Linked DNA regions of Thiosocius teredinicola. Each later gene encodes a partner of the first gene's protein in a complex. Links are inferred from orthologs where the notes say so. Each region holds a gene or a part of one and is shown on either strand. Other genes may lie near its edges.

What was found.
Region 2: the proteins of B1781_RS21275 (region 1) and pabB are in contact, whole or in part, in a solved structure (PDB 8RP0), measured with the Escherichia coli proteins. The link is inferred for Thiosocius teredinicola from one-to-one orthologs.

Annotation. Positions count from the first base shown.
Region 1 is NZ_CP019936.1:4,497,557-4,506,213, forward strand. Bases 1,611-4,348 are described here. They hold B1781_RS21275 (anthranilate synthase component II), read right to left. Parts: upstream 3,400-4,348; coding sequence 2,821-3,399; downstream 1,611-2,820. Other genes in these bases: trpC (indole-3-glycerol phosphate synthase TrpC), read right to left, coding at 1,611-1,692; trpD (anthranilate phosphoribosyltransferase), read right to left, coding at 1,741-2,763; trpE (anthranilate synthase component I), read right to left, coding at 3,402-4,348. Outside these bases: B1781_RS21255 (OsmC family protein), read right to left, coding at 1-50; cAMP-activated global transcriptional regulator CRP, read left to right, coding at 149-820; more of trpC, read right to left, coding at 895-1,610; more of trpE, read right to left, coding at 4,349-4,904; B1781_RS21285 (sulfur globule family protein), read left to right, coding at 5,222-5,587; B1781_RS21290 (hypothetical protein), read right to left, coding at 5,676-6,077; B1781_RS21295 (phosphoglycolate phosphatase), read right to left, coding at 6,154-6,822; rpe (ribulose-phosphate 3-epimerase), read right to left, coding at 6,885-7,574; B1781_RS21305 (DUF3530 family protein), read left to right, coding at 7,697-8,497; B1781_RS21310 (SPOR domain-containing protein), read right to left, coding at 8,513-8,657. UniProt on the Escherichia coli protein: Part of a heterodimeric complex that catalyzes the two-step biosynthesis of 4-amino-4-deoxychorismate (ADC), a precursor of p-aminobenzoate (PABA) and tetrahydrofolate.
Region 2 is NZ_CP019936.1:2,284,510-2,297,341, forward strand. What follows is about bases 5,407-8,406. They hold pabB (aminodeoxychorismate synthase component I), read left to right. Parts: upstream 5,407-6,213; coding sequence 6,214-7,599; downstream 7,600-8,406. Other genes in these bases: B1781_RS11075 (hydantoinase/oxoprolinase family protein), read left to right, coding at 5,407-6,226; B1781_RS11085 (amino acid kinase family protein), read left to right, coding at 7,586-8,194; B1781_RS11090 (S-adenosylmethionine decarboxylase), read right to left, coding at 8,202-8,406. Also shown: B1781_RS11045 (ATP-grasp domain-containing protein), read left to right, coding at 1-747; B1781_RS11050 (triphosphoribosyl-dephospho-CoA synthase), read left to right, coding at 744-1,706; fae (formaldehyde-activating enzyme), read left to right, coding at 1,697-2,209; B1781_RS11060 (6-pyruvoyl trahydropterin synthase family protein), read left to right, coding at 2,265-3,497; B1781_RS23155 (HisA/HisF-related TIM barrel protein), read right to left, coding at 3,490-4,173; B1781_RS11070 (ATP-grasp domain-containing protein), read left to right, coding at 4,183-5,181; more of B1781_RS11075, read left to right, coding at 5,171-5,406; more of B1781_RS11090, read right to left, coding at 8,407-8,552; B1781_RS11095 ((5-formylfuran-3-yl)methyl phosphate synthase), read right to left, coding at 8,549-9,265; B1781_RS11100 (DUF447 domain-containing protein), read right to left, coding at 9,262-9,831; B1781_RS11105 (formylmethanofuran dehydrogenase subunit A), read right to left, coding at 9,840-11,474; B1781_RS11110 (hypothetical protein), read right to left, coding at 11,464-12,693; B1781_RS11115 (DUF6513 domain-containing protein), read right to left, coding at 12,725-12,832. UniProt on the Escherichia coli protein: Part of a heterodimeric complex that catalyzes the two-step biosynthesis of 4-amino-4-deoxychorismate (ADC), a precursor of p-aminobenzoate (PABA) and tetrahydrofolate.

The DNA.
Region 1 (8,657 bases):
GACTCGCCCAGCATGGTCACACCATCAACCCACTTAATTCTCGCTTTCATAGGGCGATACGTCACAAAAACCAGGGAAGGAGGCTAACATAGTTCGACAAGCCCTATCAGCCTGCATAGAATCTCGACATCTTCTGGAACGAAAAGCAATGCCGCAGACCAATCCATACAGCATCGCGCAACCACCTCCCCGCGAACCGGACTGGCTCAAACCTTTCCTGGCACATTGCCACCGCCGGCGTTACCCGGCGAAAACGGATTTCATTCATCCCGGCGATGCCGCCGACAGCCTGTTTTACCTGGTTTCGGGCCAGGTCACCGTGTTCCTCGAGGACGAGGATGGCCGCGAGATCATTCTCACCTACCTGAACAAAGGTGATTTCATCGGCGAGATGGGGCTGTTCATGCCGATGCCGAAGCGCTCGGTGATGGTGCGTACGCGCAGCTCTTGCGAGCTGGCAGAGATCTCGTACAACAAACTTGAGCAGTTGTTCGAGGGCGACCTGCGGCCGCATACCAAAGACATCCTGTACGCGATCGGCAGGCAGCTGACCGAGCGCCTCGAGGCTACCAGTCAGAAGGTAAGCCACCTCGCGTTTCTCGATGTGACCGGCCGTATCGCCGGCACGCTGCTCGAGTTGTGCAAACAGCCCGATGCCATGACCCACCCCGACGGCATGCAGATCCGCATCACCCGTCAGGAAATCGGTCGCATCGTCGGCTGCTCACGCGAGATGGCGGGACGCGTACTCAAAGATCTCGAAGAGCGTGGTTTGATCCACGTGAAAGGCAAGACGATCGTCGTGTTCGGCACGCGCTGAGCGTTGCGCCTATCGGCCCGTCGGGCTCTCCGGCGGGCAACGCCCACCCACCACCGCTGCCGTGAAGCACCTGTTCAGGCGAACAGGGCTGCCAGTTTTGCGCCTGGGTCGTCGGCACGCATGAATGCCTCGCCGACGAGAAAGGTGTGCACCTGATGTTGGCGCATCAACGCCACATCTTCGGGTGACAGGATGCCGCTCTCGGTGACAACCAGGCGATCCGATGGAATGCGACCGAGCAGATCCAAGGTGGTCTGAAGACTCACCTCGAAGGTGCGCAGGTTACGGTTGTTGATACCGATCAGCCGATTGCTGGTCGTCAGGGCACGCTCGAGTTCCTCCCCATCGTGCACTTCAATCAGCACATCCATACCGAGTTCATGCGCCTGATCATTGAGGCTATGCAATTGTCGGTCATCCAGGCAGGCCGCGATCAGCAGGATGCAATCCGCACCGATCGCCCGCGCTTCGGCGACCTGGTAGGGATCGACGATGAAATCCTTGCGAATGACCGGCAATGAACACGCGGCCCGCGCCTCTTGCAGATAGGCGTCGCCGCCCTGAAAGAAATCGACATCGGTCAGCACCGACAGGCAGGCCGCACCGCCGTCGGCGTAACTGCGGGCGATCGCCGCCGGCCGGAAATCTTCGCGCAATACGCCTTTCGACGGTGAAGCCTTCTTGATCTCGGCGATCACCGCGGCCCGCCCGGCATCCACCTTGTTCTGCAATGCACGCACGAAGCCACGCGGCCGATCCGCATCCGCTGCGGCTGCCAGCACGCTGTCGTAGTCTTTCGCGGTGCGTCGCTCAGCAATCTCTTCATGCTTGCGCGCAACGATCTTCTTCAGAATATCCGGGGTGTCGGTCATCGCTGGTACTTGTTGTTGTGGCTCGCGGCTCGCCCTGGCTGCGGCAAATTATTCGAAACTCTGGGTCAGCACCACCAACCGATCGAGACGCTTGCGCGCCTCACCCGAGGCAATCGCCTTGTCCGCCATCTCGATGCCCTTCTTCAGGCTGTCTGCAACGCCGGCCACGTAGATCGCAGCGCCCGCATTCAGCATCACGATATCGCGTGCAGCACCGGGGGTGTCGTCGAGCACATCATGGATGATGCGGACGCTCTCTTTCGGGTCCGCCGCGCGAATCAGATCGAGCGACTGGCGCTTCACGCCGAAGTCCTCAGGCTGAATGGAAAAACGCCGAACGCTGCCGTCCTTGAGTTCGGCGACCTCGGTCTTGTCGCCGATGCTGATCTCATCCAGCCCGTCGACCGAGTGCACGACCATCACGTGTCGCGCGCCCAGCTTGTGTAGCACCTCGGCCATGGTTTCCAGCAACTCGTCGCTGAACACGCCCATCATCAAGTTGGGCACGCCCGCCGGATTGGTCAGCGGGCCGAGCACGTTGAAGATGGTGCGCACGCCCATCTCGCGTCGCGGACCGATCGCATGCTTCATCGCGCTGTGATGCCCGGGGGCGAACATGAATCCGACACCGGCATCACGCACACACTGGGCGACCTGATCGGACGAGAGGTCCAGACGCAGGCCGGCTGTTTCGAGCGCATCGGCACTACCGGACTTGCTCGAGACCGAGCGGTTGCCGTGCTTCGCGACGTGACAGCCCGCCGCCGCGGCGACGAACATGCTTGCCGTCGACACGTTGAACGTGCCGGATGCGTCACCGCCGGTGCCGACGATATCGACCGCATGGTCGAGACCACCGATGTCGACACCCGATGCCAACTCGCGCATCACCGCGGCTGCCGCAGCGATTTCAGCCACCGTTTCGCCTTTCATGCGCAGGCCGATCAAGAACCCACCGATCTGCGCCGGCGTGGCGCCACCGGTCATGATGGTGCGCATGACCTCGGTCATTTCATCTGCACTCAGGTCGCGGCGCTCGAGCACGCGCGCTATGGCTTGTTTGATATCCATCGTGGCGACTCTCTGTTTATTGGTCTCGGACAGCGTCGCGCTGCCGGTTTTGTTGAACTAACGCCCTTGAAGAAAATTCTTCAACATCTGATGGCCGTGCTCGGTAAGGATCGACTCGGGGTGAAACTGCACACCCTGAACATCGAGCTCGCGGTGGCGCACGCCCATGATCTCGTCGATCTCACCATCGATCTGCGTCCACGCCGTGATCTCCAGACAATCAGGTAGCGTGGTCCGCTCAATGATCAACGAATGATAGCGCGTCGCCTCGAACGGATTCGGCAGATCACTGAACACGCCCACCGATTTGTGATGGATCGGTGACGTCTTGCCGTGCATGACCTCACGTGCGTGCACGATATTGCCGCCAAATGCCTGGCCGATAGACTGGTGACCGAGACACACGCCCAGGATCGGGATCCTGCCGGCGAACGCCTCGATAGCCGCCACCGAAACGCCCGCCTCGGTCGGCGTACAAGGCCCCGGCGAGATCACCAGGTGATCCGGCTTGAGCGCCTCGATACCGGCAACATCGATCTCGTCGTTACGCAGCACCTTCACGTCGGCGCCGAGCTCGCCGAAGTACTGCACGATGTTGAACGTGAAGGAGTCGTAGTTATCGATCATCAACAACATGATCAGCCCTCCTTCTCGTCACACGGCAGTTGCGTGTCCAGACCGGCCTCAGCCAACGCCACGGCGCGAAAGACTGCGCGCCCCTTGTTCATTGTCTCTTTCCATTCGAGCTCGGGGCGGGAATCGGCCACCACCCCGGCACCAGCCTGGATATGTAGCTGCCCACCCTTGATCACCGCGGTACGGATCGCGATCGCCGTATCCATGTTGCCGTTCCACGAGATGTAGCCCACGGCGCCCGAATACACACCACGCTTGACCGGCTCGAGTTCATCGATGATCTCCATCGCACGGATCTTCGGCGCGCCCGATACGGTGCCGGCCGGAAAGGTCGCACGCAGCACATCGATCGCGCTCAGTTCCGGGCGCAACTGGCCGGTTACGTTGGAAACGATATGCATGACATGCGAGTAACGCTCGACGACCATCTTGTCGGTCAGTTGTACCGTGCCTACCTGGGCGACCCGGCCGGTGTCGTTGCGCCCGAGGTCGATCAGCATCAGGTGCTCGGCGAGTTCTTTCGGATCGGCGAGCAGTTCGTCTTCGAGCGCCTTGTCCTCGGCGTCCGTGTGGCCGCGTCGGCGGGTTCCGGCAATCGGTCGCACCGTGACCTCGCCATCTTCCAGTCGCACCAGGATCTCCGGCGACGAACCCACGATCTGAAAATCGCCGAGGTCGAGGAAGTACATATAAGGTGACGGATTCAGGCCACGCAAGGCGCGATAAAGGTCGAGCGGTCGCGCCGCGAACGGAATCGACAGGCGTTGCGAGATGACAACCTGCATGCAATCGCCATCGAGTATGTATTGCTTGATGCGCTCGACAGCCTGCTTGAAACCGTCTTCGGTAAAGCCCGAGACAAAATCGGATTCGCTGATGGTTCGTGTGCTGTCACTGCGATGGCGTGGCGCACCCTGCTGCATGCGCTCGATCAATCCAGCTATACGTCGGCGTGTGCCGTCCAAGGTATCGCCACGATCGAGATCGGCATGCACGATCAGGTACATCCGCCCGCTCAGGTTATCGAACACCACGACTTCGTCTGACACCATCAACAGGATATCGGGACACCCCAGCGGATCGGACTTCTCCGGGTTTCGCAGTTTCGGTTCTACATAGGCCACGGTGTCGTAGCCGAAATAACCGACCAGGCCGCCGGTGAAACGCGGCAGGCCGTCGAGTTCGGCAACCCGGTAACGCGATTTGAACGTCTCGACGAACTCGAGTGGGTCGTCGACCTGCGCCGATTCAACCTCGACACCGTCGGTCTCAACGCTGACCCGGTTACCGTCGACGCGCAACAGCGTTTTGCACGGCAGCCCGATAATCGAATAGCGGCCCCACTTTTCACCGCCCTGCACGGATTCGAACAGAAAGCCGAACGGGCCGTCGACGAGCTTGAGATAGACACTGAGGGGGGTATCGAGGTCTGCCAATACCTCGCACACCACGGGAATGCGGTTATAGCCCTGCGCGGCCAGGGCGGCGAATTTTTCCGGGGTCATTGATCACTCCACACAATAAGACACTGAAACACGAGCAGAAAGTCGGCTCAGCCGCGCCATCGCGTGTCAGGTAGGTACGTCTCGTTGTGTGTGAAGTGCTGCATGGTCCGAATTAATTGGAATACGAATTTCGAGCGCCTACCTTAGCCAAAAACCTGGGCATCGCCAAGGCTGGCAAACAGGATGCCGAGCGCCTCTTAAAATCGTTTGACATTTTAGTATTTGCTTATATACTTTTCCGCCATTGGCACGCTGTATCGCCTGGCGTCCTCTCTGATCCGAGGACACACATACCCAACTCTCTCGGAGATTCGACCATGAAAAAGATCATCGCCCTCGTTGCAGTCCTCGCCTCAGCCCAAGCCTCAGCCTGGTGGGGTAACAACGGTTACAACAATGGCTACAACAACGGCTACGGCTATGGAAACGGCTACAGCAACGGCGTGATGGACGGTACCGGCGACGCTTCAGGCGAAGGCACCTTCAGCATGAACTTCTCGGGTCGCGGCAACACCAACATGCGCGGCTACGGTAACGGCTACGGCTACGGCGATGGCTACGGCCGCGGTTACAACTACAACGCACCGTACGGCTACGCGCCTTACGGCTATGCTCCGTACGGCTACGCTCCTGCCGCTCCTGCTGCCCCGGCAGCTCCGCAGGCAGCACCTGCTGCTGAGTAATTCGATCTGCGGATCGGGCCGGATCACTTCCGGCCACAAAAAACCCCGCACCCATGTGCGGGGTTTTTCGTTTCTAAGGCAAAAAAGGCTACTGGTTGTTAAAACCGAAGTCGCGCCGCGCGGCGACGATCGACACCGTGAACCCCGAAATCACATCGAGCAAGGCCATCAGCCCGAGAATAAAGAAGGTCGACGTGCCGCAGCCCTCGACGATCAGGAACTCGACCAGGTAGATCACGAAAACCAACGTCGACAGGGTGTGATCAAGCACCGACGCCAGGCCGGTTCCGGTCGATTTGAATATCTCGAAGTACAGGATCAGCACGCCGGCCGCGATGAATACGTCGTGCGTCGTGAAACTCCACTGCGCACCAGACATCAAGCCGATCGAGAACAGCTCGGCGTGCAGGCCAGGGTCAAGGCTGCCCGACATCATCATCAGGTTGTAGACGATCAGCGGGACGACAAACAGCGGGAAGGCTCGAATCATGACGACACCGTGTTACCTGTGAACAGGCCGCCACTGTAGCGCGGCGTGCGAACGCATTCCAAGCCGGACGGCCGAATCAGATCAGATCGCGCAGCTCTTCCATCGAGTCGATCACAGCATCCGGCGAATAATTGCGAATGTCTTCGCCGTGGTTGTAGCCGTAGCTCATGCAGATGATCTGAAAGCCTGCGGCGCGCGCCGCGGTCACGTCGCTCTTGGAGTCGCCGAGCATCATCGCGTCGGCGGCGTCGACGCCGAAGTGCTTGGCAGCATGCAGCAGCGGGCCTGGATCGGGTTTTTTCACCGGCAAGGTGTCACCACAGACGACGATGCCGAACTCGTCGTGGATACCGAGATCCTTGAGCAGCGGGATCGTGAACTGCGCCGCCTTGTTGGTCACGCAACCGAGCTGGTAGCCCTGCGATTTCATGTAGTCGAGCCCTTCGCGCACGCCCGGATACAGACACGACCGCTTCGAGGTGTTCTCCGCATACAGGTCGAGAAACAGCGGATAGGCACGTTCGAAGTCTTCGTCCGACGGCTCACCATCGAGCTGGCCGATCAACGCGCGCCGAACCAGTCGCTCGACACCGTTGCCGACCCAGTCGCGCACCTTGGTTTCACCGTGTGCAGGGCGTCCGAGCTGACGCATCATCTCGTCCACGCAGTAAGCGAGGTCGGGCACACTGTCTACCAGCGTGCCATCGACATCGATCAGGATCATTTGCGGTTTTCGCAGCGTCATCATACTTCCACGCCAAAACAAGGGGCGGGACGCCGCCCCTAGATAGGAACGAATCCTTGGGGTCAGGAAACCTTGGCCAACTCGCCGCGCATCTGCTCGATGATCGAGTCGTAGCGGTTGGGGTCGGTGTCTTTGGCCTTGCCGAAGATGCCCGATCCGGACACAAAGGTATCAGCACCGGCGGCAGCGATTTCCGCGATATTGTCGGCCTTGACGCCGCCGTCGATCTCGAGGCGGATGTCGCGACCCGACGCCTTGATGATCTCGCGCGCCTGCTTGAGCTTGTCGAGCGCCGACGGAATGAAGCTCTGCCCACCGAAGCCGGGGTTGACCGACATCAGCAGGATCATGTCGACCTTGTCGATCACGTAGTCGAGGTACGACAGCGGCGTTGCCGGGTTGAATACCAGACCGGCCTTGCAGCCCTCACCCTGGATCAGCTGCAGCGTGCGATCGACGTGATCCGACGCCTCCGGGTGGAAGGTGATGTAAGTGGCACCGGCCTTGGCGAAGTCGCCGACGATGCGATCGACCGGGCTGACCATCAGGTGCACGTCGATCGGCGCCGTAATGCCGTGCTTGCGCAGCGCCTCGCACACCAGCGGGCCGATCGTCAGGTTCGGCACATAGTGGTTGTCCATCACGTCGAAGTGGATGAAATCGGCGCCGGCGGCCAGCACCTTGTCGCACTCGTCGCCGAGCTTGGCGAAATCTGCAGAGAGAATGGACGGCGCGATCACGTAGTCGGACATATCGTCGCTCCTGGCCGGCGATCCGGCGCTAAAATGCGTTGATAACTGCCCCCGGAGGAGCGGGCCAAAAAATCGGACGGGTGACTTTACCGGAAAGCGCCCGCGTTTGCAGCCGCCACCCTATGAGATCAAGCCTGTCCGCATTCGCCTTATTTTTCGCGTTAATAGGCCCATCAGCCACGTTTGCCGAAGTGCTCGACGAGCTGGCGATCGACGCCGCGCTGAGCGACGCACAAGAGCTCAAGGGCCGTATCGTCAGATTGCAGGCCGAGGGCGAAGAATTCATTGCCATCCATCAACCGCGGCAGCAAGGAGAACCGCGCGGCGGCATCGTTCTATTGCACGACCAGGCCGGCAACGCCAACAGCCTGGAGGTGATCCGACCGCTGCGCCTGGGTCTGGCCGACGCCGGCTGGGATACGCTATCGCTGCAATTGCCGGCCGGTTACCGCGATGCCAACGCTGGAGACTGGCGCGATCAGCAGGCGAGAATAAACGCCCGCCTGCAGGCAGGGCTTGTCTGGCTCAAAGACAACAATATCGAGACCCAGGCGGTGATCGCCCAGGGTGACACCGGGATAATCCTGCTGCTGTCCGCCGCTACCGGCGCTCCGCCCGAACTGCAGGCACTGGTGTTGGTCAGCACCGCGCTGGCAGACGATATCGCGGCCGAAACATTGGCGCCGGTTGCCGAACTCACGCTGCCGCTGCTCGATATCTATGCCGAGCGCGACATTGCCGGCGTCATTGATTCAGCGACGAAACGACGTCAGTTGCTGGAGAACAGCCAAAGCCGAAGTTTTCGGCAGATCACGGTCGCCGGCGCCACGTCGGGATACTTTGGGTCTGACGGCGGACTGCTGGCGAGTATCCGCGCATGGCTGGCCGCCAATACAAGCCTGCAACCCGCGCAGCCGCAATGACAGCGGCAGAGCGGATCAGTTGCCGTCGGCGCGTATGACGATGCTGTTGAAGCCGTTGTCGGCCAAACGCTTGCGCGCTGCATTGACCGCCGGCACCCCCTGGTAGGGGCCGGACCGTACGCGGTAGCGCGTATCCTTGTCGTTGATCTTGGCGCTGACC
Region 2 (12,832 bases), 2.2 Mb from region 1 along the record:
CGGTTGCCCGATGCGGTGTTCGTACGTGGTGTGCCCGGCGGCAGCCTCGAAGAGATCGTGTTCTACCTCAACGTGTTGCACGGATTGCATGATCTCGGTGTGGTCGTCTACAACGACGGCCGGGCGATCGAGCGCTCGGTCGACAAGAGCCTGACCAGCATGCGCCTGCAGATGGCCGGTTTGCCGGTACCGACGACCTGGATATGCCGCGATGAAGCGCAGGCGCAAACGGTCGTGCGCGAGCATGCGCGTGCGGAGTCGCCGCTGATCTGTAAACCGCTGTTCGGTTCTCAGGGTATCGGCATTCAGCGTGTCGAGAGCGAAGAGAATCTGCCATCAGCGGATGAGATCAATCACGTCTGGTACCTGCAGACCTTCGTCGGTGCGGATCTGCAGCACGCCTGCGATTGGCGGGTATTCGTTGTCGGCGGCAAAGCGGTGGCGGCGATGCGGCGCACGGCACCCGGTTGGTTGGCCAACGTCGCACAAGGCGGTGCCTGCCATGCAGCGCTGCCCGAAGGCGAACCGGCACGCCTCGCCGAGGCGGCGGTACAGTGTCTCGACATGTCCTATGCCGGCGTCGATCTGATACAGGATGCGAGCGGCACCTGGTGGGTGATCGAGGTCAACAGCATTCCGGCATGGTACGGCTTGCAGAAGACCACCCATATCGACATCGCCGGATTACTCGCCGACGATCTTCTCGCGTGCTGTGCGGCGACCTGCCGCAACGGGGTCGCGCAGTGACTCGGCCGAGCAGCGAAACCCTGGCGAACATCTACTATGAAGCCTGCGTGATGGACGTCAAGGCATTGAAGCCTGGCAACGTCTCGCTGTCGTCGCCGGGTCATGGCATGCAGGGCGGTGATTTTCTGTTGAGCGCCGCCGTCAGCGCCGCCATCCTGGCGAAACCGGAATCAACGCTTGGCGAGCGCATTCTCAATGCAGTGGTCGCAACGCGCGAAGCGGTGGCCTGCAACACCAACCTAGGCATCGTGTTGTTGTGTGCGCCGCTGTTGCAGGCACGATTGCAGCATCCGGACAGCGATCTCTCGGCAGCCGTCGAGCAGATCATTGCGGACAGTACCCAGGACGATTGCGCAGCGCTCTATCAAGCCATTCGCGTGGCATCGCCCGGTGGGCTCGGCGACGTCGATGCCTATGACGTTAACGATGACTCGCCGCCGGCAACGATCCTGCAAGCAATGCGCGCCGCCGCCGGACATGACGTGATAGCCGCCTTGTATGCCTCGGGTTTTCGCGCCCTGTTTGACGACTATGTCGATTACCTGGCGCGCTCGCTGCGCAATCACAATGACCTTGAGCATGCGGTGACCGACCTGTTCCTCTACCTGCTCGCCAATACGCCGGATACCCATATCCGGCGAAAACAGGGCAGGCAGGCAGCACAGCGTGTATGCGAACTGGCCAAGCGTGCGCGCCGCCATTACGCCGAGGCACCGGATGGTGCTTCTGCATTGCATGTGCTTATCGATCTCGACAACCAGCTCAAAAGCGAAGGGCTGAACCCAGGAACCAGCGCCGACTTGTGTGTTGCGGCGCTGGTGATTTTCCGTCTGCAACAGCAGGTACAACCAGAAGCCGGGGCAACCCGGATTGAAGCGTGGGCACCAAAGCCGTCCGTCGCCTCGGTGACACGCCTATCGACACGCCACAATGACGAAGGAGAATTGAAATGGCAGTGATTACGCAAACCTTAGTAGGGGAGTCCTTGGTCGGTGACGGTAACGAAGTTGCCCACATCGACCTGATTATGGGGCCGCGCGGTTCGGCCGCCGAGACGGCGTTCTGCAACGGTCTGGTCAACAACAAAGATGGTTTCACATCGCTGTTGGCCGTGGTTGCACCGAACCTGCCTTGTAAGCCGCACACGATGATGTTCAACAAAGTGACCATCAAGGGTGCCAAGCAAGCGGTACAGATGTTTGGCCCGGCTCAGCGCGGTGTCGCCATGGCGGTCGCCGATTGTCTGGAAGATGGCACCATCCCGAAAGATGAAGCCGACGACGTATTCATTTGCGTCGGTGTGTTCATCCACTGGGAAGCGGAAGACGACGCCAAGATCCAGGACTACAACTACGAGGCCACCAAGCAGTCGATCAAGCGCGCCGTTGCCGGCACGCCGACTCCGGACGAGGTCATTTCAGGCAAGAGCAGCAACGAGCATCCGTTCGCAGCCCATTCCTGATCCCAGCGCAGTGGGGCATTCGTGCCCCACTGGTTCCGCCTGACCGGAGGTTGCCATGCAATGCCTCGAATGTGGTGCCGATTGTGATCGGCTGGACAACGAGCACCTGATCGCCTGCAGCGGATTGACACTGCAGGAGTATGCGATCCGTCACTGCCTGCCGTTGGACCTGGTCGTGCATGCCGATCAGATCAATCAGGCGGATGATGCTGAGGCATACGATGCGCCGCGCGCCTGTCCGGGTGAGGAAGCGCGCACCGCGTTGCAGGGTCTGCGATGGGCCGGCCTGATCTGCAACGAAGGTGAGTTCTCGGAAGTCCGCGGAGAGATCAGGCGACTCGACATGCTGCTGTGGTTGCGCGAACAGTTGCACGACTATGGTTTTCAATTCCGTCAGGACTACACCTACAGTCCCGATACCCATCGGGTCGTTGCGCGCAACTGCGTGCGGGTGCCGACGGCGAACCTGAAAGGATCACGTCATTGGGCGGTGCCCGAGCCTCCGCCTGATTTTCTCGATTGCCTGGCGATCTATTTTGCGCATCAGGCTGAATGGCACAACGGTTACCTGTTTATGCCGTTCGACAATGTCGAGCATGCCCAGCTGGTTGCTGAAACCCTGTTGCGCGAGCACGGCATTGCAAGCCATAGCCTGGACGCGGTGATGGCCGGTGGCCGGCTGCTGCGCAGCAAACAGCCGCGGGATGCCGATGCCTTGTTGGCGTTGCTTGCGTCGCGCTTGCAAGAGATTCCGTCGGCGTGGGAGCGATTCCATCAAACCACGCCGGTCACCAGTGTGAGCAAGGAACTGGTTTTCGATGCCGCACATTTCATTATCGATCATCCGGCCAAGTGTTCCAATCTGCACGGCGGACGTTATGTCCTGCATGTCGAGGTGCGCGACCGTATCGATCCGGTCACCGGCTGTGTCGTTGACTATGGCTACCTTAAGCGCGTCGTCAACCAACAGGTCGTCGATCGTTTTGATCATCACAATCTGAACTATGCTGCGCCCGAACTCGCCTGGCGTTCGAGTACCGAGATGCTGTGCGTACATATCTGGGAGTGTCTGATCGATTATCTCCCCGGTCTGGCGTCGTTGCGTCTGTATGAGACGACCCAGTCGTGGTGCGATTACACGGGGCCGACTTTGGAAGCCTGCATGGCGCAGGGGTCCGATCCCGTCCTACATCCGTTCGACCGCATCGATCCGCATGACGGTCGAAGACGAGGCCTGATAGCCGGAGGACCGGCCTTGCGGGCAGTGGCCGGCAATGAGGTCAGGTGATCCGTTGCACGTCGTTCGCGCGCAAGCTGCCGTCATGCAGCGCGCTGGCGACCAGCACGCCGCTTGCACCGGCTGCGGCACACTGTTCCAGATCGCGCGCATTTCGGACACCACCGGCCAGGTAACAGCGATGGCCGGGCGCTTGCGACTGCCACCGTTGCAACAGGCTCAGATCAGGACCGCTCGCGCTGCCGACACGGTCCAGGTTCATCAGAATCAAGTCCTGCGGCAGATCCTCAGGCGCGGCCTGGGTCAGCCCGGCAGGGTCGCAATACCGTCCCTTGAGGCTGTCGATCGACAGCACGCTGTCGCGCGGTGGCGGGTGAGTCGCCTGCCAGCTCTCCGTGCCGACGACAGGTCGCGCACGCCAATCGCCACGGAACTGCTCGACGCCGGCGGCGTTGCGGAATCCAGCATCCACCCAGGCCTGCATCGCCGGGTGCTCGCCAAGGGCTTGCTCGATCAGCGCACGGTTGTCGCCGCGCCCGCTGATCGCGTCGAGGTCTGCAAAATAACAAAGGAGAAAGCCGAACCTCTCGCTGAGGTTGCGTACCAACGACGGGACATCACCGTCGTCGCACAACGGACTGCGCAACCGTTGATAGGTGTCGCGTTGCCCGTAACGGGCATGTACCGCGAAGCCGTTGGATAGATCGATGACAGGGATGACGATCAAGGAGATGCGATGCGGGTCTTTGTCTTTGAATATGTGACCGGCGGCGGTTTTGCCGGTCAGAAGATGGTAGCAGGGCTGACGGAAGAGGGCGACATGATGTTGGCCGCCGTGGTACGTGATCTCACGGCGCTTGCAGATGTCGACGTCATGATCTGCCGCGATCGCCGCCTGGCGCTGCCGCCGTTGCCGCTCGAGGTGCACTGGGTAGACGATGACTGGGGGCCGATCTGGGCGGCATGCCTGCAACGTGCGGATGCCGTGTTGCCGATTGCGCCCGAAACCGGCGGGATACTCGAATCGCTGTGTCACGATGTCGAGGCCGCGGGCAAATTGCTGCTCAACAGCCGACCGAGCGCAGTGGCATTGACCGCGAGCAAACAGCGCACGATCGAACACCTGGGTGCGCACGGTTTGCCGGTTGTGCAGAGCTGGCGCGCACACGAGTTTCCCGGTGTGGCGCTGCCGACCTTGGTGGTCAAGCCGGATGACGGTGTCGGCTGCAAGGACATCCACCTGTTCGGCGACGACCGCGGTCTGTACGACTTCTTGCTGGAACAGCCCAAACCGGAAACCTGGTTGGTGCAGCCGCATGTCCCCGGCCTATCGGGCAGCCTTTCGCTGCTGGTGGGCGACACCAGCGTCTGCCTGCTTGGCTGCAATCTGCAACGGATCGCGCAGGTCGACGACGGCTTCCTGCTGCTGGGCTGCATCATCAACGGCTACGAGGGCTCACGTCCGGAGCTGCTGGAGCTGGGAAAACAGGTCTGCCGGGCCATCCCCGGCCTGTGGGGCTACGTGGGTATCGACCTGATCATCAGTGAGAATGGCCCTGTCATTCTCGAGGTAAATCCCCGCCTGACGACCTCTTATGTTGGATTGAGCCAGTCAATCGGCGAAAATGTAGCGGCCATGTTGTTGCAGCTCAGCGAAAATCCCGAACATCTCGAGGCGATTCCCCCGCAGCGGGAATGCGTGCACGTCGATCTGGAGATGGGCCGTGTCGCCTGATCCGAACGTCGTTGGATGGGATATCGGCGGCGCCCACCTCAAGCTCGCCTGCTTCACTGCAGACGGCATGTTGTGCAAGGTCATCGAAAAGCCGACACCGATCTGGCAGGGGCTCGATACCCTGCAACGTGCGATCGACGACATCGAACAACAGGTGTCGCTGAAGGGCTGCACGCATTACCTGACGATGACGGCCGAGCTGGCCGACCTGTTCGACGACCGGGCACAGGGCGTCGTCGAGATTGTCGACCTGGTGCGGCAGCGGTTTCCCGGAGCCTTGATTCGGGTCTTCGCCGGGCAGCAGGGGTTTGTTGATGCGCGCGATGTGGGCGGGCAGGTGGTCGCAATCGCATCGGCCAACTGGATGGCGACGGCCAAGTTTGTCGCAGCCTGTGTGCCGGATGCCTTGCTCGTCGATATCGGCAGTACAACGACCGATCTGGTGTTGTGCCGCCATGGTGACCTGGACTGCCGCGGCTATAGCGACAAAGCGCGTCTGGCCAGCGGCGAGCTGGTGTATTCGGGCGTGGTGCGCACACCGCTGATGGCCGTGGTAACCGAGATACCGTTCGCCGGCGATTGGCTGGCCACGGCCAATGAGCACTTCGCTACCTTGGCGGATGCCTATCGGATCATTGGCGCGCTGCCGCAGGATGTGGATCTGCACCCGACGGCAGACGGTCGCGACAAGAGCGTAAGCTCCAGCATGCGTCGTCTGGCAAGGATGGTGGGTTGTGATCTGGCCGATGGCAGCACCGCGGCCTGGACCGAGGCAGCGCACTTTGTTGTTGAGCGCCACACCGACAGCCTGCTCAAGGCACTACGGCGTCAGCTCAGTCGCAACCCGCAAGCGGACTACCCGCTGGTGGGCGCCGGTGCCGGCCAGTTCCTGGTCGAGCGACTGGCCGGACTCACCGGACGCGCGTACATTCCGATTCAGGATCTGCCGGGTTTGGACCCGTCGGATGACAAGATCTCAGTCTGCGCGCCGGCGGTTGCGGTCGGCAAACTCGGCATGATGGAGCCCATGGCATGTGCCTGCTGACACAGCTTCCTTACCATCGCGACAGCGCACGCCTGTTCGCTGCGATCGCCGATCACCCGTGGGCGGTGTTTCTCGACAGCAGCCATCCGATGACCCAGTCGGGACGCTACGACATTCTCGCAGCCGATCCGTACATAACCTTGGCGACCTTCGGTGATGTCACACACATCGAATCGGCAGACGGCATCAGCGAGCGTCGCGACGATCCGTTCGCCCTGGTGCGCGAGGTGCTGGGCGACACGGTAAGCAACGATACCGGTTTGCCGTTTTGTGGCGGTGCCATCGGCTGGTTCGGCTACGATCTGGGGCGTCGTGTCGAGCGATTGCCGGCGCTGGCCGCAGATGTCGAACAGCTACCGGAGATGGCGATCGGTATCTACGATTGGGCTGTGGTTGTCGATCACCGTCGCGCGCAAAGCTGGCTGGTCGGACAGGGAAGGGACCCTGCCACCCGGCGCAACTGGTGGTCGTTGTTGCAACGCTTTCGGCGTCCCGCATCGCCTGCCAATACCACGCCTTTCCGCATCACAGGGCCGGTACGCTCGAACATGGATCGCGCGGCCTACGGCAAGGCGTTTGAACACATCAAACAATACATACGCGACGGAGACTGCTACCAGGTCAACTTCGCCCAGCGCTTTGCCGCGCCGGCCCAGGGCGACGGCTGGCATGCCTATGAACAGCTTCGCCGACTGAATCCGGCGCCGTTTGCGGCGTTCGTCAACTCGCCCTATGGGCAGGTACTCAGCTCGTCGCCGGAACGCCTGCTGCGCCTGCATGGCGACACCGTCGAGACCCGGCCGATCAAGGGTACGCGCGCACGCGGCGACACCCCCGAGGGCGATTCGGCGCTGGCACAGGAACTGGCGAACAGCACCAAGGATCAGGCCGAGAACCTGATGATCGTCGACCTGCTGCGCAACGACATCGGTCGCGTATGCGAACCGGGAACCGTCAAGGTGCCGCAGCTGTTCAAGGTCGAGAGCTATGCGACGGTGCATCACCTGGTCAGTACGATTACGGGCAGGCTGGCGCAGGGCGAAGACGCAATGTCGTTGTTGCGTGCCTGTTTTCCGGGCGGCTCGATCACCGGCGCACCGAAGATCCGCGCGATGGAGATCATCGAAGAGCTGGAACCGAACCGGCGTGGTCTCTATTGCGGCTCTATCGCCTACATCGGCTTCGATGGCGCGATGGATGCCAACATCACCATCCGGACCCTGGTCTACAATCAGGGCCTGATCCGCTGTTGGGCCGGCGGCGGCATCGTGCATGATTCCGATGTCGATGCCGAGTACCAGGAAACCTTCGACAAGGCGGCGGCCATGCTACGTCTGTTGCAGAGCGAACGATTTGCCGATGTGGGTGGTTAAGCTCGGCGGCAGCCTGTTCGACTCGCAATACCTGGTGGAGTGGTTGCAAGCCCTGGCCGATTCCGAGCACGAATCCGTTGTCGTCCCCGGCGGTGGACCGTTTGCCGATCAGGTGAGGGCGGCACAATCGCGCTGGCGCTTCTCTGACAAGGTTGCGCATCGCATGGCGCTAACGGCTATGCGCCAGATGGGTGAGCTGATGTGCGGCTTGCATCCGGATTTCGTCGGTTGTGATTCGGTCGCTGCGCTACAAGCCGCGCAGTCGGCCAAGCGGATTCCGGTCTGGTATCCCGAGGCGATGGCGGGCGAGGCACCGGACGTTCCCCAGGACTGGTCGGTGACGTCCGACAGTCTCGCTCTCTGGTTGGCTCAGCAACTCGGGGCCGAAGGTGTGCTGTTGGTTAAATCCGCACCGCTCAGTGACCCGGCAAAACCGCTTGCCGATCTTCAACACGACGGATTGATCGATGCGGCAGCCGATCGATTCATTGCTGCCTTGGCGTGTCCGGTGTTGCTGGTACATCGAAGTGACAGCGCGCGACTCGATCATGTGCTCGACACCCTAGACCGGCCCGCGATGAGGCTTGTCGGTTAAGCGCTACTCAGACTTCGCGAACCTCGAACGACTGTGCATTGAACTGGGTGCAGACGAAGTCGACGCAGCGTGCGACATCGAAGGCCTTGCATGAGTACACATCGAGGGTGAAGAAGCGCGAGGCCGACCAGGTATACAGCGAGCAGCCGGATTCCGCCCACGCCTGAAAGCCGCCGACGCCATGATGCAGATCGCTGACGGCGTCCGGTGAAAATACCAGTGTTTCGGCAATGCGGGTCATGCCGAGGTGGTCGGTCAGCCCCGCCAGGAAATTGCGCACGCAGTGCTCGTCCATCGTCTGCAATTCGTAGAATCCTTCGATGATGAGACGTTGCCGACGGATGTCGGGGCAGATCACAGTTGATTCACTGCCAGGTTGTCGCGCCGGTGCGGCGCCTGGTGTGCATGGATGGCATCCCTTACTGCCGCGATGGCCTGAGAATCCACCGCCGTGTGACGTTCGCCTCGGCACAGCGCACCGCGGAAACCCAGATAGCCCGGCCGCAGTGGCAAGAGCTGGGGGATATCGTCCCGACGCAGGCCGCCGGCCAAACCGCACAGCAGACCGCGTGCGTTTACACGTTGAACAAACTGACGAATCTTGGCGAGCGGCCAGACCTCGGTCAGTCGGCCGCGATGCTTGTCTGCCGTATCGAGCATGATGCCTGCACAGCCAGCGTCGGCCAGCATCGACAACAGCGGTAATGGATCGAAGCGGTCGATGAAGCAGACAGCGACCAAGCGGTGTCGCTGCGCCAGTTCGCCGATCACGGCGGTTTGCGATCGCAGTTGTTGCTCGCTGAACACGCCGAACTTGACGTAGTCGACACCGCAGTCGGCGATGCGGCTGATTGCGCGTCGCAACTGGTGGATGCCGGACGCAATATCGCCGCTGGTTGCACTCACCGGACGGCGACCGCCAACGTATTCCACGATGAGCCGGATCGTTTCGGTGTCGAGTGCGCCGAGCGCCCCGCGAGTGGGGTCTTTGCAGTCGATCAGGTCGGCGTTACCTTGCAAGGCCTGCGCGGCTTCGTCGACCGAACAGACGCTGGCCAACATTCCGGTCATGCACAATCCTTGCGGTGCGCCTCTACGCTCTGCATCAACCATTGCCATGCTTCGAGTTCCTTATCACCGGCGGTTTTGTCGATCGCGATCTTCAGGTACTCGATCTCACGGTCGACCTTGTCTGCCGACAACATACCTAAACGGCTCACCAGGATCGCGAGTTCAAGCACCGCAGCTTGAGCGCGATTGTATCCGGAAAACGGACGGTGATTGACCTCGTGGACAACGTCACAAAACAGGCGCGGACGTTGTTTATCGTCCTCGACCTTCGCCAGCTTCAGTTCGCGGTGTGCGAGCACGCCGGCCAGCCGCCATCCGGGCACCTCGTCACATGCTTCGAGCGGCCAGTCGCGTCGCCCGGTCAGGCAACCCGCATAGATACGCACATCGTCGGTCGTGTTGATACTGGCGTGGTGCTCGCGCAGCAGATTGTCCAGCGTGCGCGATGGCTTGAACGGGGCAATCAGCCACTGCTGCTCGCGTTGGCGCAGTCCCATCGGCGCAATGTGCGCCGTACCGTCTTCGTTGCGTGTGACCAGCAGTATTTCGTGGATCCGTTCACTCATCGGGCTGCTCAATGCACCACGAGTTCGCTGCCGAGCGTTTCTTGCATCTGATCGCCGCTGAGTTTGAAGGCCTCCATGTCGACCAGATGATAGCGATCGAAATAGTTACCGATCGAGCGTTCAATGTCGGTCGAGAACTCGGGCGCCACGGCATGCGTCTTGCCGAAACAATTGCGTGTGACCCGGCCGTGCTCGACGACCTTCTGCCCGTCCTTAAACAGCAGGTGCGCACGCGCGAACATCGCCGCCTTGTCGTCCTGTTCTTCGTACACCGCGATATCGGCGACGGCACCGGGTGCAAGATGGCCGCGGTCGGCAAGTCCAAGCAACCTGGCCGGTGCGGCGCGCGTCATGATGGCGATGTCGTTGAGATCGTATTCGCGGTCGAGATGACGCAGCAGGCAGATATCCGCGGCCTCGGCGTTGATATCCGACAGCCAACGGTTGCGGTAGTCGCGGTCCATCAACAGCCGGAACAATTCCGGGTAGGCGGTGAACGGTGCGCCGTTCGGGTGGTCGGTGGTGAAGAACAGCCGCCAGGGATCGTCCGCCAGCAGGAACAGCTCGAGCCCGATTGCCCACTGCAGGGCGTTGACGAAGTTTCGCTGGCGGTACTTGAACGGCACGATACCGCCGCCACCGTCCTCGCTCTCCCAAATCACCCACTTGTTCGGATTGGCGATGCCGCGTGCTTCGAACTGGCGCAATACGTCGCCCGAGATCGTCACCGTCTGGCCGAACAGTACCTGGCCTACATCCATCGTGATGTTGGCATGCGCATTGAATTTGTCGGCCAGCGCACTGGCGCCGGACGAGAAGCCGCGATCGCCTTCATCGCCGTAGCCATAGAACTGTACGTGGGCGAGGTGCATCGGCAGACCGTCGGCCGCGTCGATGGTGTTCAACGCCGTCTGCACGTTGCCGGCGACGCCGAGATTGTTGCAATGGACATGCACCGGATGCGCGATACCCAGCTGCACCACGGCACGCTGCACGGCGTTGAGGATCGTGCGTGAGCTGACGCCGTACATCGGCACCTCTTCATCGAGGCTCATGTGACGTTGATTGAACTTGAAGGCCGTAGCACCGCCGGCGTTGATCACCTTGACCCCAAGGCACTGGGTCGCATGGATGACCCAGCCGATATAGTCGGTGACCTGCTGCGGGTCGGCGCGATCGCGCAGAAGACGCAGCAGAAAGTCGTCGTTGCCGACGATCGCCAAGCCTGCTTTGTCGATGATCGGGATGTCGGCCAGTTCGGCATGCGCCTGCGCAGCGTTGATCGGCAACACCGCAGGCTCGACCACAAAGGTGAATCCCATCTCGGCATAGCGATAACCGGTGTCGAAGGTCGACCACTTGGCGCCGGCGAACGGCAGGCGCGCATAACGTGCGCGTTCGGCGAGGTGTTGTTCGGGCAGCAGCGCGCGTGCGGTGTTGACGTTGCCACCGGCGATATGGCTGTGGATATCGATTGCGCCAGCCATCACGATCTTGCCGCGCAGATCGATCGTCGCATCAGCCTCGCGTGGATCTTGCGGGGGTTCGCAGATCAGGCCGTCGCGAAACCAGATATCGGTGACTTCGCCATTGACGTTGTTGGCCGGGTCGAACACCCGACCGCCCGTGAGTCTAGTCAGCATCGGCTACACCGTTCGCGAAGTGGTTGGCTGCGATCTGTCGACACAGATCGAGCGAACCCGGTAGACCGCTGTCGACGATCGATGTCAGCGGGACCATCCGCAGACCGTCGGCGCGATGGATGAAACCCGCACGCTGCACGCCGGGTACGGAGACCGGCAGGAAGACCTCCGGTGGTTGGTCGGCGAACGCCATTGCCGGATGACCGATCACGATAGTGGGCTGCTCGACCGCCGGTGGCCGCTGCTCACTGAGGCTGCCGACCCAGACCATGAGGTCCGCTTCGCCGTCGGCCAACAGGCGCGCCGCGGCGTTGCGTTGCAGGTCTTGCTGCGGATAGCCACGATTGAACGCCGTGCGGATACCGAAGCCGTTGTGCCAAGCGGCGACCATCTGTGCCGACACGCTGCCGATATCACCACCGAGCAGCAGCAGTGCGGCCCGCCGTTCATGGCTGAGGTCGCGTACCAGGCCGCTTGCGGCGCGCAGCACCAGTTCTGTGGATTCGTTGTCGACAGCGCCGATCAGGATCACCGGATAACGTGCGTCGGCCATCTTGCGGTGCAGGCGTCGGGCGTCTTCGGAGGCATCGGGCAGCGGACGCTGGTGGAACAGGGCGCGTACTTCACCCAGGATCGATACCCGCTTATCGGCGAGCGTGACGACCTCGGCCGGTTGCTCTGCATGCAGACGACCATTGGCCGAGAACAGCTTCTCCTGCAATCGAGGATGGGTCTCGTCGAGCCGGTTGGCGACGATGACGATCAGGTCGGCGCGGTTGCGTACCTCGCCGAGGCTGGTGATCTGCCACCCGCTGTCCTGCAGCACGCTCAGTTGCTCGGCGATGGTGTCGCCCGAACGGTGATCGACCACGCCGCCGAAACAGGCCGCCAGGTGCAGCGCGGCGCGGCAGTCTTGCAGATCGCCGACCAGGCCGTGGATCACCGGAAGGCGGGCGTTCTGCAGTAACTGCCTGGCATGCTCGACCGCCTCGTCGAGCGTGCAATCGCGACCCTTGATCTGTGGATGCGCTTGGCCGTTCGACAGCGCGGTGTTGAACCCCGTTACGGCCCTGCGGCATGGAATCTGCTCAGTGGACAAAGGGGTGTTGTGTACCGGCCGTGACAAATCGTCACAGGCCAGCGCGCAAAACGGGCAGGCGATCGTCGCACGGCCGTTCACAGCAGGGCTCATCGTGGTGTTATCGTCGGTTGCGGACATGATGCATAGCTTTGAGCAAGAGCCGGGCCAATCATTTCGAGGGATTCGTCTTCTTGGTCGATGCGGCCTCGGTGTATTGCGTCATGTCCTCGCTCTGCGGCGGCGTCGCCGCGCCCCACGTGAGAGGGTTGTCCTGCGT